DNA from 4 places in the Ruegeria sp. BG7 genome. Region 4 is predicted to be linked to each of the others. Evidence: riboswitches for the same ligand, from Rfam matches in the RefSeq annotation. Region 4 holds a riboswitch; each other region holds the start of a gene.

Region 1 (4,196 bases), 610 kb from region 4:
GGTCAATGCGCTGATCATGGGTCCGGCAGGGTACAAGGTCATGGATTTCGTCCGTTCAGGCGGCATCATGACCGCGCTGTTCCTTGTCGTTTCATTGGTGATGATCAACGTTATGTACTAGCGCGGCAATCGGGGCCGGATTTCTGGGCTGGCCCACCCCGATTGCCGATTACATTTCGTTGGAAAGGTTAGCTTGAACCTCTACGCCGAGCCCCGGCCTTGCGGGACAACCTCATACCCCGGCTCTTCCGGTTCATCATCTTCCATCTCCGGCGGGAAACCGGGGGCTGTGATGTCCAAACCAGTCGCCTCTTCCAGACGTTTGATGATATTCGGCGACAGCTCGCGATCGCCATACCGGGCAATGCCATCTTCAAAAATCTTGATCATGACCGGATTCATTTCCAGAGGCACCCCGGCGCGGTCCGCTACCTCTTGAAACAGACCAATGTCCTTTTTCACCAAGTCCATAGTGAAGGAGATGTCGCGCGAACCATTCAGTATGACCTGACTTTCCGTTTCATGCACAAAGGACGTACCGGACGAGATTTTTATCGCCTCATATGTCGTGTTGAGATCCATGCCCGCCGCCTTTGCCGTGACCAGCGCTTCGGCGCAAGTGATCAGGTTGGCTGTGGCCAGATAGTTGGTCAGCACCTTCAAAACCGAGGCAGAGCCCAATTCACCCGTGTGCAAAACACGCCGTCCCATGGTGGTCAGAAACGGCAGAATCCGCTCAAAAGTCGCACGGTCACATCCCGCGAAGATCGAGATATTGCCGGTGGCCGCCCGATGGCACCCGCCCGAAACCGGGCAGTCCACTGCCGCGCCTCCGCGTTCGATCACCTCGGCCCCCAAACGCTTGACCTCGGCCTCATCGGTTGTCGACATCTCCATCCAGATTTTGCCGGGGCCCACTTCGGGCAGCATCTTTTGCATGACCGCATCTGACGCCGCAGGCGATGGCAAGCAGGTGATGACCGCATCGCAATCGCGCATCAACTGTGCCGGGCCTTCGGCTGCCTTTGCGCCAAGGGCGACAAACGCGGCCACCAGATCCGCGTTCAGATCATGTACCGTCAGATCAATACCGTTCCGCAGCAAGGATCCCGAAAGCTTGCCGCCAACGTTTCCCAACCCGATGAATCCTACTTTCATATGTCGCCTCTCCCTGCTGGCTTGTACCTGTCATGCGATCACGGATTTATCTGACCATTCATGCCGCCCAACGACAACCACAGGTCGCTTTTCACACCCGCCTCCTGATGTTACGCGCAACGCGCTTGACAAGCGGGCCAGCAGTGCCGCATGACCCATTCGTTGGTGTCGGCAAGAGCCGATGAAAAGGGAATGCGTCAACGGATCTTCCGCCAAACGCAGCCGCCCCCGCGACCGTGACCGGAGAGGGTGCCCAATGCCACTGGCCTAGGCCGGGAAGGCGGGACATCCGACAGAGGACCCTGACGTACCGGGCCTCTGACATCCGCAAGCCGGGAGACCTGCCAACACCCGAAGTTGAAACCGGGCGGGGTGTTCCGGTATCGGGTCCATGTTGCAACACGTGGCCCGCTTGAAACCCCGTCCCCCGCGAAGAGGATTTGGGGGGATGAGAGACATGACTGAGACCACACCGGTCGAACTGCTGGTCTGCACGACCTGCCGCCGCGGGCTGCCCATCGAAGACGATGCGCAACGCCCCGGCACTTTGCTGCACCAGGCATTGGAACAAGCCGAACTGCCTGAAGGCATCACCCTGAAACCTGTCGAATGCCTTTCGAACTGCGATCAGGGCTGTTCTATCGTGCTGCGCGGTGGCCCCGATCGCTGGACCTTCGTTTACGAAAACCTGAACGAAGTGGACCATGTCGATGTAATCGTCGACGGCGCAACCAAGTATCTGGCCACCGAAGATGGCCTGGTGAAATGGCGCGAGCGCCCTGAACATTTCCGCAAAAACTGCGCTTCGCGCATTCCCCCGATTGGAGCCTGACATGTCGAATCTCGAAAAACTTCCCGTCACCGTGATCACCGGCTTTCTGGGCTCGGGCAAAACCACGCTGGTCAAACACCTGATGCAGAACCCGCAGGGCAAACGTCTGGCTGTTGTCGTCAACGAGTTTGGCGATGTGGGCGTGGATGGCGATATCCTGAAATCCTGCGCCATCCCGGATTGCCCTGCGGAAAACATCATGGAGCTGGCAAACGGCTGCATCTGCTGCACCGTCGCGGATGACTTCATCCCGACCATCGAGGCGCTGATGGCGCTGGAACCGCGCCCCGAGCATATCCTGATCGAAACCTCTGGCCTCGCCCTGCCCAAGCCGCTGCTGAAAGCGTTCGACTGGCCGGATATCCGCTCAAAGATCACTGTCGATGGCGTGATCGCTCTGGCCGATGCCGAGGCCGTCGCCGCCGGTCGCTTTGCCCCGAATGTCGAAGCTGTCGATGCCCAGCGCCTCGCCGACGACTCGATCGATCACGAAACGCCCCTGTCCGAGGTGTTTGAGGATCAGATCTCTTGCGCCGACATCATCCTGTTGACCAAGCCTGATCTTGCAGGGCCCGAAGGTGTGGCCAAGGCCAAAGAAGTGATCGCCGCCGAAGCCCCTCGCCCCCTGCCTGTTGTCGAAGTCGCCGAGGGCGTCGTGGATGTCCGCGTTGTACTGGGACTGGAAGCTGCAGCCGAGGACGACATGGATGCGCGTCCGTCGCATCACGACGGTCACCACGATCACGAACATGACGACTTCGAAAGCATCATCGTCGAGTTGCCGGAACAAACCGATCCAGCCGATCTGGTCGCCAAGATCGAACGTCTGGCGACCGAGCTGAACATCCTGCGGGTCAAAGGTTATGCGGCAGTAAAGGGCAAACCCATGCGCCTGCTGGTTCAGGCCGTGGGCGCGCGCGTCCGTCATCAATATGACCGCCCATGGGAACCAGGCGAAGAGCGCCGTTCGCGTCTGGTCGTTATCGCCGAGCATGACGACATCAAAGAGGCCGAAATCCACGCGATCCTCGCGGGCGTCACCGAGGCTGCCGAGTAAACCATGCACGTCGTCTTCCGCGAAAGCCACGGGCTCGAGGAAACCGAGACCCCAACCGATCTGGGCCAAAGCCCGGCGGATCTGGTTGTTTTGTCCTTCTCGGACAGCGACCTCGGCGCTTTCGCGGCGGGCTGGCATCGTGGCGGCGGAACCGAGGGTCGAATGCCAACGCTTCGACTGGCCAATTTGACCGCCCTCAAACACCCTCTGTCCGTCGACACTTATGTCGAGCAGACGTTGGACGGCGCCAAGGGCATTCTGATCCGCCTGATTGGCGGCGTGCCTTACTGGTCCTACGGCTTGCAACAGGTTCTGGCGCTGGCGCAGGCCAAGGGTATCGCGCTTGCCGTTCTGCCCGCGGATGGGCGCGAAGATACGCGGCTGGATGACTATTCCACCCTGCCCGTTTCAACGCTGCGCCGTCTGGCCCATCTGTGCGACACAGGTGGAGAGGTCGCAGCGCAAGCCGCATTGGCCCAGATGGCCTTGGCAGCAGGGCTTTATGCCGGGCCGGTGATGGGCGCAAAGACTCTGCCTGAATGCGGCGCATGGTGCCCGGATCGTGGTGTAATCCCAACGGATACCGCGTTCGAAGGCGACGCAAAACGTATCGTCGTCACGTTTTACCGCGCATATCTGACGTCGGCCGACACTGCCCCAGTCGCAGCTCTGATCCGCAGTTTGCGTGCGCGCGGATTTGCGGCAGTGGGCCTGTTCGCGCCTTCGCTCAAAGCGCCAACTGCTGCCGATTGGTTGCGCGAGACGCTTGGGGCGTTGACCCCCGCTGCCATCATCAACGCAACGTCCTTTTCGGGCAAAGGCGCGTCGGGCACGTCTCCGCTGGATGCCGCCAATGTGCCGGTGTTTCAGGTCGCTCTGGCCACCTCGCGCCGCAAAGCCTGGGCTGAGGCGGAACGCGGTCTCTCACCTGCCGACCTTGCCATGCATGTTGTCTTGCCCGAGGTAGACGGGCGGATTTCGGCGGGCATCGCTTCATTCAAGGAACCGGGTAAACGCGATCCTCATCTGGAATACTCCCGCTTTGCCCACCGGGCCGAGGCCGAACGGATCGAAGCCATTATCGATCGGGTGTCAGGTTGGCTGCGCCTGAACGACAAACCGAAGGCGGATCAGATCCCAGCGTTAGTG
Region 2 (4,196 bases), on a different contig from region 4:
AAGTGCATATCGAACCGGGCATCGTGAACGGCGCCAAAATCGCGCTTTCCAGTGTTGCCGCCGCAGGCCGGTTACTTACACGGTGAAGTCTGATCGAAAGAAAAAGCGGAGACCTCAACTGAACGCCGCAAAGAACCAGAAGTTAAAGGGCCAGTGCTTATTGTGGCGCGCCACATTTACTTTTAGCCGTTAGCAATCTGCACCCAACGGTCAGGGTGAATCGGGTCCTGTATTCGAAGGAATAGATACTTTGTTTCCTTCCACGTTTTGATCCTGTTGGTAACATTGTCCAGAACCAAATCGCCTTCACTCGAGCGATAGACTAGAACAGCATGGCCACTGCGATTGGTGTCCAAGACAGTTGCAATTAGTAGCTTCGTAGGATCCAAACCGTTCTGCACAAGTTCAAACTTCTTTTGCAAAGCGAAGTCTTCGCAATCTCCTGATCCATGTGTCGGCAGGGTCCAGTACTCCTTTGTACCATATTGGCTTTGATCCGAAACGGCGCGAATCCTCCGATTGACGCGCATGTTGATCGTTTTAACGATCTGCTTTTCCTGCGCCTCGGACAGTCCAGAACTACGAGTTTTCGCGCACGCCCAAGAGTAATCATTGCATAGTGATTTGGCCCCCGACGGCGCTTCAATCTTTCTATCAAGATCGATGAAGGGAAGCTCAGAGGCTTGCAATGTAGCGGTAGAGACAAAGTAACTGCATATGAAACCGGCTATCGATAGATAAACCGGTATCTTTTCCGAAAACCGTTCCTGAGCTAAAGTGGGTTTTGTCATATCTGCCTTCCCCATGCTCAGTTTTCCAGTGCATCCGCAACTGCCGGACCAAGAGTACTCTATCGCAAGCCTTCATGTTCTGCGGTGCTTTGCAACAGCTTGTCTGTTCTTGGATACAGAGCGGCAAAAACCCGCACGCACGCTGTACTTGCCGCTTTGACCTGCTGAACCCACGTAGTTGTCTTCTCAGCCAGGAATGTCACTCAGGAGTCATCGCCGTCAGGCTGGACGGTCACTTTGGCCTCTACGGGCACACCCTCAACCATCAGAGGGCTGTGGCTGTTGCCATTGAGAGAAACTTTTACCTCAACATTGCCATCGGGGAGCGACGGAAGGTGTAACCAATTGGCATAAAGGCGGCCCAGCTTTTCGCCGTTGATATAAACATGCGCGTGACCTTCGCCTGGAACGTCAGCCGAGGAAGCATTTTCCGGAGCAAAGCGAAAGTTCTGCGGTGTCACACGCAGATTCCAGCCCGCCATAGGATCCTTAATCATCTGGATCGCCACACTGGGGGCGTCGCTGTCGGCAGGTAGATTAGTGGCCGCGGAGTGGTCGTGCGCTGCCATCTCCATGTTGCCGCCATGTTGGGCCGGGTCAGTATGATCATGGCTCTCAAAGGTGCTACCGCTGCTGGCGGCAATCACAAAGCCAGCACCGCCGCCAAAGACAAGTCCGATGGCAAAGAGAGCGAGAGAACGGGACATCTTGTCATCCTCAATAAAGAGCCCCGCCGGTGTAACCAGCGGGGTAGCAATGGAGGAGCGCGATCAGACTGCAGCGCCTGCGCGCTTGCCTTCTGTCTGCCAGAAGTAGCCGGTGAAACTGCCCAAGAGTGCCCAGGCGGCCATGCCGATGCCGAAGGCCCGGGCAGCAAAAGCGCCCCGATCTCGGTCGGAACCGGCCCAGAGAAACTGTCGGGCTCAGGGGCCCCGATAATATGCGGTACCATTAGCAGCACGGCCGCAATCAGGTAGCTTACCAGGTTACCTCCAAAGGCAATCAGCCACATGGCCACGCCGGCTGCGGCAACGGTGACCGTCCACCAGATCTGACGCTCTCCGACATCTGCTGCCGCCACTCCGGGAACTTCTGGAGCCAGCGACAAGCCAGGAGCAAAGTGGAAGGCGACAAAGCCCGCAAGACCCCAAAGCAGGCCGGTGCGGCCGTTGATTTCATGCCCCTGACGTTCGGCTACCGACATCAAAGCCGCCAGGACTAGCGCATAACCAGTGTACGTAAGCGTGGTGAAGATAATGCTGAGACCATCGCGCATCGGCTCGGCGAACATGCCGGGCAGGTCGGGATGCGCAGTTACCGGATCAGCGCCAAAATGTACCAGGTCGCCGCCTTCATAGAGCTCGGCGTGAAGTAGCACGGGCTGCACGAAATACAACTGCAGAAGGGCGGCAATCAGCCCCGCTGCAGCACCAGCGAACAAGCCGCTGGTCAGAATACGACTGAACATTGTCTTAGTGGCAGGGGAAGCCAGTTGCGTGGCGCACATCATGAGCCGCGTCATGCAGGCCAGAAGCCTGAACATGGCCAGTCACGGTAATGATCCCCAGACCCAGAACCACGGCGAATACTGCAGGCAGAAAGGATGCGCCAGCGGCGGATGCCTTGATCGTTTTTGTCGTCATTTTAATCCTCCTCACCGTCACACCCGACGGCATAAGTTGTGTCCATTCTACGGCCGGTCTCCTGACTCGCAGGTCACAGCAGACTTCCCCCTTCCCGGCGCCATTACGCCAGTGGTATTGGAAGGCCGCTCGCCGCTCACAGTCGCGGGGCGGTCAAGGCTTCAGTGCAGTAGTTTAATGCACCGTCCTCATTCCCGTTTCAGTCCCAGTGCGTAAGCACCTTTGGACACCGTAGAAGCCTTTATTCTTCCATAGTGCTGCGTTCCGTCAAGTACGAAAGCGACATCATAGCATTCTGCAGCGGTTAATCTTAAGTAATGGCAGGATTGGTTTAGATTTTAGCCGCTAAGTGCAGGCTAAGTCGAAAAACACAAACTGTAAGCTGAAAACTCCACACCGGAGTTTTGGCCGGCAAGTTGCATGTGGGCTATCTTTTTTGTGCCGGTATACGTGCAATCGCCTTGAAACGTAGCTTACCTAGCTTCCTGGCGTCAGCGAAGTCGCCGTCAGTACTGTCCTCATACATCCGCATGAAAATCATTATGTCCGGAAGATCGACTGCAGTAATCTCTCCGAACAGATAGGCGGTCTTGCCGCTTTGTCGCACCGCCAACGTCTGTGGTCGGCGACAACCGGACATGCAATCTACTTGCTGCAACTCGGCTTGCACCCCCGATGCCTCCAGCGTTGCGGCTAGCTGATTATAAAGGGTGGAATCCGCGTCGCGGCAGGTTCTGCAAAGCGTGAGGGTAGGCAGGCACATGCGTCAGGCTGATCCTTGATCGAGAACTTCCATCTGAGATTTCATATTTGCTGGTCGGTTGTTAGCTCGGTTTCAATACCTGTTTTGACTCTAAATCTGGAAAAGAGTCTATACTCGAGCAACAAGCACACATTAGCCCTAGCCCTCTAAAACTATGCAAATACACCGAGTGCGAGACGGGGATTTGGCAGAGCGAAGAAGCAACCATCAGACGAAGAGATTTCCAAGTTTCTATGTGAGATTGAGCTGAAGCAGGTGGTAGGCGATGAAGTGGAACAGCTCACGCGAAACATCTTTGTTCTTCAATAATCTGAAACAGCATTGCCTCCGGGATCGGCTCGCCATTACACGCCTATTTTCAGGTCCGCGCGCACCGCGCCAAGGTGAATTCTGGGACGCGACAGGTTCTTGTAGCGCGTAACTAGGTTCGTTCTATCGTCATTTACAGTCCAGATCCGGGACATATAGCGGGGTTCGTGCTTGATCGTTACCACGACCGATCATGGGACTGAATGCGTCGCGCCAACTGACGACATTCAAAAGAAAGTTCGCTGATGCGAAACGCCTAGGCATCAAAAACTTTTCTGTCTGCGTCACCAGAACTGAGGATCGCCCAAGCTGCCATCGGTGCTCGCCGCAACCCGCTGTGACGGGTGTTGTGATAACGGCATATCTCCGGGTGCAGCCAGTCTTCGAACTCCTCCAATGTCATCGACGCAGTGCCGGAGCCGTCGCATTTCCCCTTATCCTTGGGGGATGATTGCGTTCTTCCTAAAGTAGATGAACGGCCTCCATGGTCGTCCTAATCAGGCGTTCGATATCGTCGCCGTAATGCGCTCGACCCAGTGGCCTTTACTTGACGGAGATACCCCAATCTGAGCAGGTCAAATGGAAGGTTTCGCTGCGGAAACGCGCCCATTGTCTACGTGTATGGCTTGCGGAATCCCAGCGGTGGGCCAATACAACACCTCGGAGATATCTGGCGCGCGGATCGAATTC
Region 3 (4,196 bases), on a different contig from region 4:
GGGAAGGCGCAAGTCGAAAACGATCCGGTGAAGCGGGGACATGTCGCCATCGATCAGGCCTGTTCCTAGACCAATCGCGGCGACCACGTCCCGCACAGGAATATTTGTTGTTCCATAAACGATGGACAGCAGCAAAAGGGCGATCAGAACGATCGCCCCCAGCAAGATCGAACGGCCCAAATGGGCCATATCAGTTGGTCTCCGGGTGCATTGCCTTGACCATCTTTTCGATGGCCTCAATGTTTGCCGGGCCGGGTGTCAGCTCTTCGTAGCGCAGGCCGATCCAGCGCTCGTTCTTGACTGCATCGGTTTGAGACATGACGGGATGATCTTTCAGGAACTGGAAGGTATCTTCTGCACCGTTTCCTGTCTGATAGTCCAGCAGAACCAGGAATTCCGGGTTTGCAGCAGCCACGGTTTCCCACGACGTACGACCCCAGCTGGTGTCCATGTCATGGGTCACATTCTCTCCGCCTGCTGCGGCGATCATCGCGTCCGGTATCGCAAACTTACCAGCGGTAAACGGCGCATCTGCCGGCCCGTCCAACAGGAAGACACGTGGTTTGGGCAGATCAGCTGTTTTGGCTTCGATAGCGGCCAGTTGGTCTTTCCAGCCCGAGACAAGCTCTTGCGCCTTGGCTTCGACGCCCATGACCTGACCCAAACGCAGAACGTCGCCAAACAGCAGGTCCATACTGGCCTCTGGGCGATCCTTGCTCAGATGTACGCAGCTTTCGGTCAGAACCATGGTCTTGATGCCAAAGGGCGAAAGGGTGTCCGGAGTAACCTCGCCACCCGGCTGCATACCGTAATACCACCCTGCAAAGAACATGTCGGGTTCTACTGCGATGAGGTTCTCAACAGTAGGGTATTTTGGTGCAAGCTCTGGGATATCACCGCGCTGTGCATCAAAATCAGGGCTCGTCTTGTACCAGCCCGTGATGCCGGTCAGGCCCACGATCTTGTCTTGCAGGCCCAATGCGAACGCCATGTCGGTCATGTTCATGTCGTGGACAACGATCCGTTCGGGCGCGGTTTCAAAAACCAGCGGTTCGCCGCAATTGTCCACTGTGATGGCTTCTGCGACCGCGCCGCTTGCCAGGCCAGTGAACAGAGCCACAGGCCAAAGTTTCTGCATCATTGTAAGCTCCTGTTATGATGACAGTTTTCGTTTTCGAATATCCAGCGCTGGGATTATGCGGCCCTCATGCTGAAAGCACAGATAATCCACACCAAAGGTGTCGCGAACACGTTCTGAGGTCAGCACGTCGCTGACGGGCCCATAACCCGTCAGGCGTGTGGATTTCATCAAGGCCACATGCGTGGCGAATTCCGGGATCATGACCAGATCATGGACGATCATGACCACCGTGACGCCCAGCTCGGCCACCAAGGACAACATGTGCCCCTTGGCGTCTGGATCCAGGTGATTGGTCGGTTCGTCCAGAAACAACAGGGATGGGTTTTGTGCCAAAGCGCGCGCGATGTGAGCGCGCTGTCGCTCGCCACCCGATAGCTGGCTCATCGGCTTGCGGGAAAGATGAGACAATCCGGTTGTTTCCAGAACTCGATCAAGATCTACCTTGTGCTCGGTTGCCGATTTATCCGCCTGAATCGGGATTTGCCCAAGCGCAACATAGTCTCGCAAACGCAACCGACCGTCTGGCATTTCTTGCTGGCCTACGACCGCGATGGTTCGGGCACGCTCATGCGCGGACAAGGTGCGCAAGCTTTTGCCTCTTATAAGCACATCACCCAGTGCAATACGTTCTATTCCGCAAAGCAACTTGAGCAGTGTTGTTTTTCCCGCGCCATTCGGACCCGCAATTGCCAGAATCGAGCCCTCCTCCAAGCCGAAGGACACGTCCTGCAAAAGGACATCGCCGTTCAAAGCGTAATATTCGAGACCCTCGACCGACAGAAAACTCATGACACCCTCTCGGTTGGCAGGGCGGGTATTCGGGACAAGGTCTTGGTGAATAACGCGGGCGGGCGTTCGGTTGCACTTGTCCAGCCATCGGAACTAAGGCGGTATTGTCCGGCGAATTCCACCACTGCGTCCAGATCCAATTCCGTGTCGATGTCTCCAAACAGATACTGCGCCTTGCCCGGTGCCTGAAGGCCAATGGTGGTTGGTCGGGAACAACCTGCCATGCAATCAACTGTTCGAATTGCAAATCCTTCGGGCAATGTTTGCGCCAGTGCGCCAGTCACTTGATCGGTGGACATGGCACCTGTGCAGGTCGCACACACAAGAATGAAATGATCAGCGATTTTCGTCATTGCATGTAGCGCTTACTGCGGGTTGGATTGATATGCAATGTTATAACGTAACGTGGCATTGAATTAACGGCACCGCGGGATGCCTCAGCGCAGTAGGTATTGAAGAAGAGCTTATTTCTGTCAGTCACCTTTAACACTGTCCGCTCCGCTTGAAACCAAGCGCGGACAGAAGGTGCTACCAATGTAAACACGCGAAAAACGTGCCATCAAAGCCTCCTTCCAGGACGCCCCGCCCCGGGTTGGTTGAACATCGGATGGCAGGTCTCCTGACTTGCGGGTCAAGGCTCGGCCCACCTTCCCAACCCTTTCGGGGTCAGTGGCGTAATGGCGTCGCTCTCCGCTTACAGTTGCGGGGGCAGTCACGGACTTGGCAAAAAAACTGTGCCGCACCGTATTCCCATTTTCATCCCTTACGGAACCATCCCGCTCAGCTAGTCTCGTGGTGCTGGACTTGTCAAGCAAGAGAATGAGTGGCGTTTGACGAAATCACTTGGGCTCAGCCCAGTTGTCTGTCGGTTATTGTCAACCCGGTCTACGTCAGTAGTCGGAAACCAATAGGAAATCTGGCGCGGCATCTTCCTCAATCTTTGAAAATCGAGGGATCGGATCTTCGAACACATTATCCGTTCGATCATCATTCACAGTCGAAACCTCGCCGATAAGGCAATCACCGTGCTCGGCCCAGAACGCGTGCCAAACTCCGGGCATCAGGGTTACGCTTTGCCCTGGTTTCAGGCGTAGATGCTCACCTGGTTGCAACGTAACAGGGCAGGCATCGCTGGGCACTGTGACAGGCGTATGCCGGTCGATGCCACCTTCTGGGTCCGATGCATAAATCTCCATCACCAGATCGCCGCCGCCACGGTTGATGATGTCCTCTGCCTTGATGATGTGGCGATGCATCGGAGACAGTTGTTTGTCTTTCGAAATCAGCAATTTTTCTGCGTAAAGCATCCCGCGCCCAGACTGCAAATCATTCACTTCGCCGTTGCGCAGCGTGAAAAGAAACAGGCCCAGTTCATCAAACCGGCCCTGAGCGTAGTCGGTGATGTCCCACCCCAACCCGCGGCTGCGGATCGTTTGCGCCACTGGGCTGCGCATCTGTTCGGGTGACCAGTCTGCAAAAGGCGGCAGTACACCGCCAAAGGACTGGATGAACGCCTGCGCTTCGGATTTGATGCGATTTATGTCAGATCGTTTCATTGTTTTTTCCAAGAATTATAGCTCATGGTCCCAAGGCGGTTCCGCCCCAGCTCGAGATACGGTTACAGCTGCAACTTCGGCGCCCAGTTCCATGGCCGCGCGCAAAGAGTTGGCAGTTAAGTTGCGTACAGCAGGTTTTGTCAGATGCCCGGCGCGGCTGAGACCAGTGAGCACACCTGCATTGAACGTGTCGCCCGCACCGATCGTATCCACGACCTGCACCGGTTTTACCGGCACCGTCACTTGCGATCCATCCGCCAGATACCCGTTTGCGCCATCGCCGCCCCGGGTCACGATCAGCGCTGATGGTCCGGCTTGCAACAGCAAGGCTGCTTTGACTGCTTCGGGTTCCGCACCGGGAATGATCCAGTCCAGATCCTCGTCCGACACTTTCACGATATCGGACTGCGCGATCATGCGGTTCAAACGCGTTCGAAAGCGGGTTTGATCCTGAATAAAACCCGGACGAATGTTGGGATCCAACATGACAGGGCGGTCGTTTCCGTGTTGAGCCAACAAAGATGCATAGGCATCTGCACATGGCTCACACGCCAAGCTTATACCCCCAAGATACAATGCCGAGATGGCAGGGAGTTGGTCTGGCATATCTTCAGGTGCCAACATACGGCCAGCCGTGTTTTCATCAACGAAACTGTAGGTTGCGTGCCCATCTTCAAGTTGTACAAACGCAAGTGTAGTGGGACGATCCG
Region 4 (4,196 bases):
ACATCTGCCACATCCGGGTCAAAACGCGCATCGGCAGGGCCTCTGCCATGTGCTGGCCACGGCTCCGTTCGTCAGGCGAAACGGTTGGGTCTTCGGCGGCGTCGGGCGTAATTTTGACGACGGACACCCAATGGGTGATTTCGGCCAGATCGCGTAAGACGGCCAGTGGGTCTGCGCCCTCAGCGTATTGCCCGCTGAGTTCCGTCAGCGCACCCGCCGCGTTGCCCCGCAGGATCATGTCCATCAGGTCCAGAACGCGGCCACGGTCCGCAAGGCCCAGCATTGCGCGGACCTGCTCGGCAGTGGTTTCACCCGCCCCGTGCGAAATCGCCTGATCCAGCAGCGAGGTTGCATCCCGTGCCGATCCTTCCGCGGCACGTGTGATCAGCGCCAGCGCGTCATCGGCGATTTGGGCATCTTCGGCGGTTGCGATCTTTTGCAGAAGCCCGATCATATCTTCGGGCTCGATCCGGCGCAGATCAAAGCGCTGACAGCGGGACAGAACCGTGACCGGCACTTTGCGGATTTCGGTTGTTGCGAAGATAAACTTCACATGTTCAGGCGGTTCCTCGAGCGTCTTGAGCAGCGCGTTGAAAGCGCTGGTCGAGAGCATGTGGACCTCGTCGATGATGTAGATCTTGTAACGCGCGCTGGCGGCGCGATAGCGGACACTGTCGATTATTTCGCGAATGTCATTCACACCGGTTCGGCTGGCGGCGTCCATCTCCATCACATCGACATGGCGGCCTTCCATGATCGCCACGCAATGTTCGCATTGCCCGCAAGGCTCGGTCGTCGGGCCGCCATTGCCGTCGGGGCCGATGCAGTTCATACCCTTGGCGATGATCCGCGCGGTGGTGGTTTTGCCGGTGCCGCGAATGCCGGTCATGATGAAAGCCTGCGCAATCCGGTCCGCTTCGAATGCGTTTTTCAGGGTGCGCACCATGGCGTCCTGACCCACCAGATCGGCAAAGGTTTCCGGGCGATATTTGCGGGCGAGAACCTGATAGGCGGGGCTGGGCGTGTCGGTCATGTTTTCTCGGTCGGATTCGGTGCTTCGGCTCAGCGTAGTGGCCGCTGCCTTCCGCGTCCACTGCGAGGCGCGATGATTTTTGATTTAGATTCCGACCGGATTCGCACTAAGCTGTTCCAACAAAATTTAAGACTCATTTTTGTAAAGAGTTCCTGGTGGAGGACACACGTTCATGTCGCAGCTGGTTATCTATGCCCTGCAAGTCGCAGGAGGAACGCTGGCCCTGACGTCTATACCCGGACATGGCGGGGACTATGAGACGGATCTGGATACGATTGCCGCGTGGAAGCCGGGGATTGTCATTTCAATGACAACGGATGTCGAGATGCTTCAGCACGGGGCGCAGGATTTTGGCAGCGATATTCAAAGCCGCGCCAGCCGGTGGGTGCATCTGCCGATCGAAGACTTTGGCGCACCAACGGCGGCGGTTGAAGAGGCGTGGCCAGAAGTTAGCGCCGCCGCCCGGCATGCCCTGGCTGGAGGAGGCCGAGTGCTGGTGCATTGTCGGGGCGGCTGTGGCAGGTCGGGGATGGTTGTCCTGCGTCTGATGGTCGAGTGCGGCGAACGGGCTGACAAGGCGCTGGAGCGTCTGCGCTCGCTGCGCCCCTGTGCTGTGGAAACAGACGCGCAGCTGGCTTGGGCGGCCCGGGTTTCCCCGGCGCAGGTGGTGTGACCTCAGGCCGAAAGCTGTTCGGGTGCGTGTACGGTTTTCCGGGGCCGTAGCGTTGCAACCTCGATCATCGCGCAGGGTGGGTTTGCAATGATGCCAGATGGCAGAGTGCGGAACGTGTTTCCAAAAATCAGATCAGCATAGAGGTTCAGGTCCTCAATTGCTGCGTTGGGCTGCGTGTCACAAAACACGCGAACACTGTCTGATTGTGCCTGGAAAATTGCCTGACACCCTTTTGTGCAATGTGAAAGCTCACTACTACCGTCAAACTCGAAGTCGTCGCCTGTGGCAGCCGAAGCTTGTGTCATGGCCTCGGAGATCGAGCGCGCCAGCCGCGCCAGGGCGGGGCAGGTTTTGCCCGTCCGCTGACATACCGTTGCGCTGTATTCATGCGTCTTTGTCTTCCAGATCATCCTGCGCCCTCCGCGCGTGGTGGACAGAAGGATCGGGTCAGGTGGGACAGCGAAGTGCAGTCAGGACCTGCCCGGACACCCCGCCCGAGTTTCGGTTTCAGTTTCGATGGCAGGTCTCCTGACTTGCGGGTCATGGCTTTGCCGACCTTCCCAGCCCTCGGGGCCAGTGGCGTTTCGGCTTTGCTCACCGCTTACAGTTGCGGGGGCAGTCGCGGCATTGGTTAGCGTCCGGATGACCAGACGGAACCGCACCGTGTTCCCTTTTCATCCCGACCCCTTGTGGGGGACAGGAACCATCACACAATCGCTAGCGTCTGATCCGGTTCCGAGTCAAGCGGATCTTTGTCCCCGACGTTTGGTCATGCTGGATGGGTAAAAACTTCCCGCGTAGAGTTTCAATTATTGAAGTAAGAAACTTTGTCTTCGGCGCAGGGTCAGGGATCATGTTGGATACAGAACAGACGGTTTTGACCGAAGAGTTCCTCTTTCCGTCCGGGTCATCAACCCTTTCAGCGCGCTTGTACCGACCGTTGTCGGAACCCGGCACAGTGGTTGTGCTGAACAGTGCCACAGGCGTGCCACGCGACTATTATCGCCACTTCGCACGTTGGCTGGCCGCTGAGCGCGGCATGGCGTGCCTAACCTATGATTACCGGGACTTCGGGCACTCTTTGACCGGCCGCATGAAGGATGCACGTGCGACAATGGCCGATTGGGCCTTGATCGATATGCCGGCGGCGCGGGCGGATATGCGCAGGCGTTTTCCCGGTGCACAACAATGGACGATTGGTCATTCTGTAGGTGCCATGCTGGGACCCGTACAGCCCGATATCGACAAAATCGACCGGATGATTTGTGTGTGTTCTGGGCTTGTGACCCTGAACGATCACCCATGGCCCTACCGTGGATTGGCCGGGGTGTTCTGGTATGGGCACGCCCCATTGCTGGTCAAAGCGCTTGGGTATTTACCCGGAAAGGCAATCGGTTTTGGTGCGGATTTGCCGGCATCGGTCTACTGGCAATGGCGTAAATGGTGCACCGCTCCTTCGAGTTACATGCCCGAGATCGGAGCCGGGTTGCCTGATGCGCGTTGGACAGAAACTGAAAAACCGGTGGATCTGTTTACTTTTGAAGATGACCAGATGGTCCCACCCGAGGCGGTATGGCGGCTTGCCGATCTCTATGGCCCCAAGGCCAAACGACATCTGCTGAAACCTGCTGAATTTGGGTTATCTGAAGTTGGGCATATTGGGGCTTTTGCTCGTCGTAACGCGGCCCTTTGGCCACGCTTTGTCGACATCTGAACACGTTTTGGGTGAGACCGCGTATCACCCATTAGGCATGTGAGGGGAAAGTGAGAGGTTGGACATCGACCCAAGCGGGGCTCGTTGTGGCTGCTTCCTTCCGGACCTGACCAGGTTGGCGAGGCGCTCGCCCGCGCCAACCTCTCGACTCTGGATATAGGGAAGGCGAGGGCAAAAGACAACCCGTCAGAACGTCAGACGGATCCGCTCGAATCCGGCTTCATCAGGACTTAGCATTTGGGCGTTGAACATGCGCAGCTCATCCATGTGTTCAAGGGCACCGGGACCTGTTCGAAGCAAGGCATTTACGCCCGTTTGAGCTGTCAGTGTAAACGGATAGGGGTGCCGCGATATTGGATCGGGCGGAAGGCGACGAGATAGGTAATCCCGCGTCAGTTCTTTGATGTCGAGCGGCGGTAGGTTGATGCGTTGGGCCGCAGAGGCGGCAGGAAAATGTCCGCCTCCGCTGGCGCGGTAATTGTTGCTGGCCAGGACGAATCTTTGCGCAGGTTGAACAGGTTGGCCACCGAATGTCAGATTGCGAATTCGCCTGTTGTCAGGGTCGACCAACCGACCGTCATTGTCGAAGCGCGCAGGTTGCGATGGATCGATTTGATAGGACAGGCCGAAGATGACGTCAAAATTGTAACCGGCACGTTCGGGGTTTACTAAGTCCGCTTCTATATCAGGTGACAGCTGGTTGAGCACGCTTGCCGACATTTCCAGCCAATCCAGCACGTCGGCACCGTTGATCTGTAATGCGCGCAGTTCATTGG

What was found. Region 4 has a riboswitch for cobalamin ahead of ACR3EH_RS13045 (hypothetical protein). Riboswitches for the same ligand answer to the same signal wherever they lie in the genome.
Region 1: another riboswitch for cobalamin. It lies ahead of ACR3EH_RS16000 (DUF1636 family protein); the one in region 4 lies ahead of ACR3EH_RS13045 (hypothetical protein).
Region 2: another riboswitch for cobalamin. It lies ahead of ACR3EH_RS21025 (CbtB domain-containing protein); the one in region 4 lies ahead of ACR3EH_RS13045 (hypothetical protein).
Region 3: another riboswitch for cobalamin. It lies ahead of ACR3EH_RS20370 (DUF1636 family protein); the one in region 4 lies ahead of ACR3EH_RS13045 (hypothetical protein).

The regions. Positions count from the first base shown of each region.
Region 1 covers NZ_JBQFIU010000001.1:3,237,618-3,241,813, reverse strand. Annotated here, with positions in the region: gene ACR3EH_RS16010 (SLC13 family permease) at 1-121, shown strand, start outside; gene ACR3EH_RS16005 (NAD(P)-dependent oxidoreductase) at 202-1,158, opposite strand; cobalamin riboswitch at 1,305-1,521, shown strand; gene ACR3EH_RS16000 (DUF1636 family protein) at 1,616-1,990, shown strand; gene cobW (cobalamin biosynthesis protein CobW) at 1,992-3,047, shown strand; gene cobN (cobaltochelatase subunit CobN) at 3,051-4,196, shown strand, end outside.
Region 2 covers NZ_JBQFIU010000003.1:236-4,431, reverse strand. Annotated here, with positions in the region: gene ACR3EH_RS21040 (transglutaminase-like cysteine peptidase) at 183-791, opposite strand; gene ACR3EH_RS21035 (hypothetical protein) at 995-1,498, opposite strand; partial or broken gene ACR3EH_RS21030 (CbtA family protein) at 1,562-2,259, opposite strand; gene ACR3EH_RS21025 (CbtB domain-containing protein) at 2,264-2,434, opposite strand; cobalamin riboswitch at 2,469-2,683, opposite strand; gene ACR3EH_RS21020 (DUF1636 family protein) at 2,862-3,197, opposite strand.
Region 3 covers NZ_JBQFIU010000002.1:561,958-566,153, reverse strand. Annotated here, with positions in the region: gene ACR3EH_RS20385 (FecCD family ABC transporter permease) at 1-189, opposite strand, end outside; gene ACR3EH_RS20380 (ABC transporter substrate-binding protein) at 191-1,141, opposite strand; gene ACR3EH_RS20375 (ABC transporter ATP-binding protein) at 1,154-1,930, opposite strand; gene ACR3EH_RS20370 (DUF1636 family protein) at 1,927-2,283, opposite strand; cobalamin riboswitch at 2,523-2,721, opposite strand; gene ACR3EH_RS20365 (D-lyxose/D-mannose family sugar isomerase) at 2,821-3,486, opposite strand; gene ACR3EH_RS20360 (carbohydrate kinase family protein) at 3,502-4,196, opposite strand, start outside.
Region 4 covers NZ_JBQFIU010000001.1:2,622,918-2,627,113, forward strand. Annotated here, with positions in the region: gene ACR3EH_RS13035 (DNA polymerase III subunit gamma/tau) at 1-1,033, opposite strand, end outside; gene ACR3EH_RS13040 (protein-tyrosine phosphatase family protein) at 1,206-1,706, shown strand; gene ACR3EH_RS13045 (hypothetical protein) at 1,709-2,116, opposite strand; cobalamin riboswitch at 2,208-2,428, opposite strand; gene ACR3EH_RS13050 (alpha/beta hydrolase family protein) at 2,560-3,420, shown strand; RNA gene ffs (signal recognition particle sRNA small type) at 3,469-3,567, opposite strand; gene ACR3EH_RS13060 (bifunctional 2',3'-cyclic-nucleotide 2'-phosphodiesterase/3'-nucleotidase) at 3,607-4,196, opposite strand, start outside.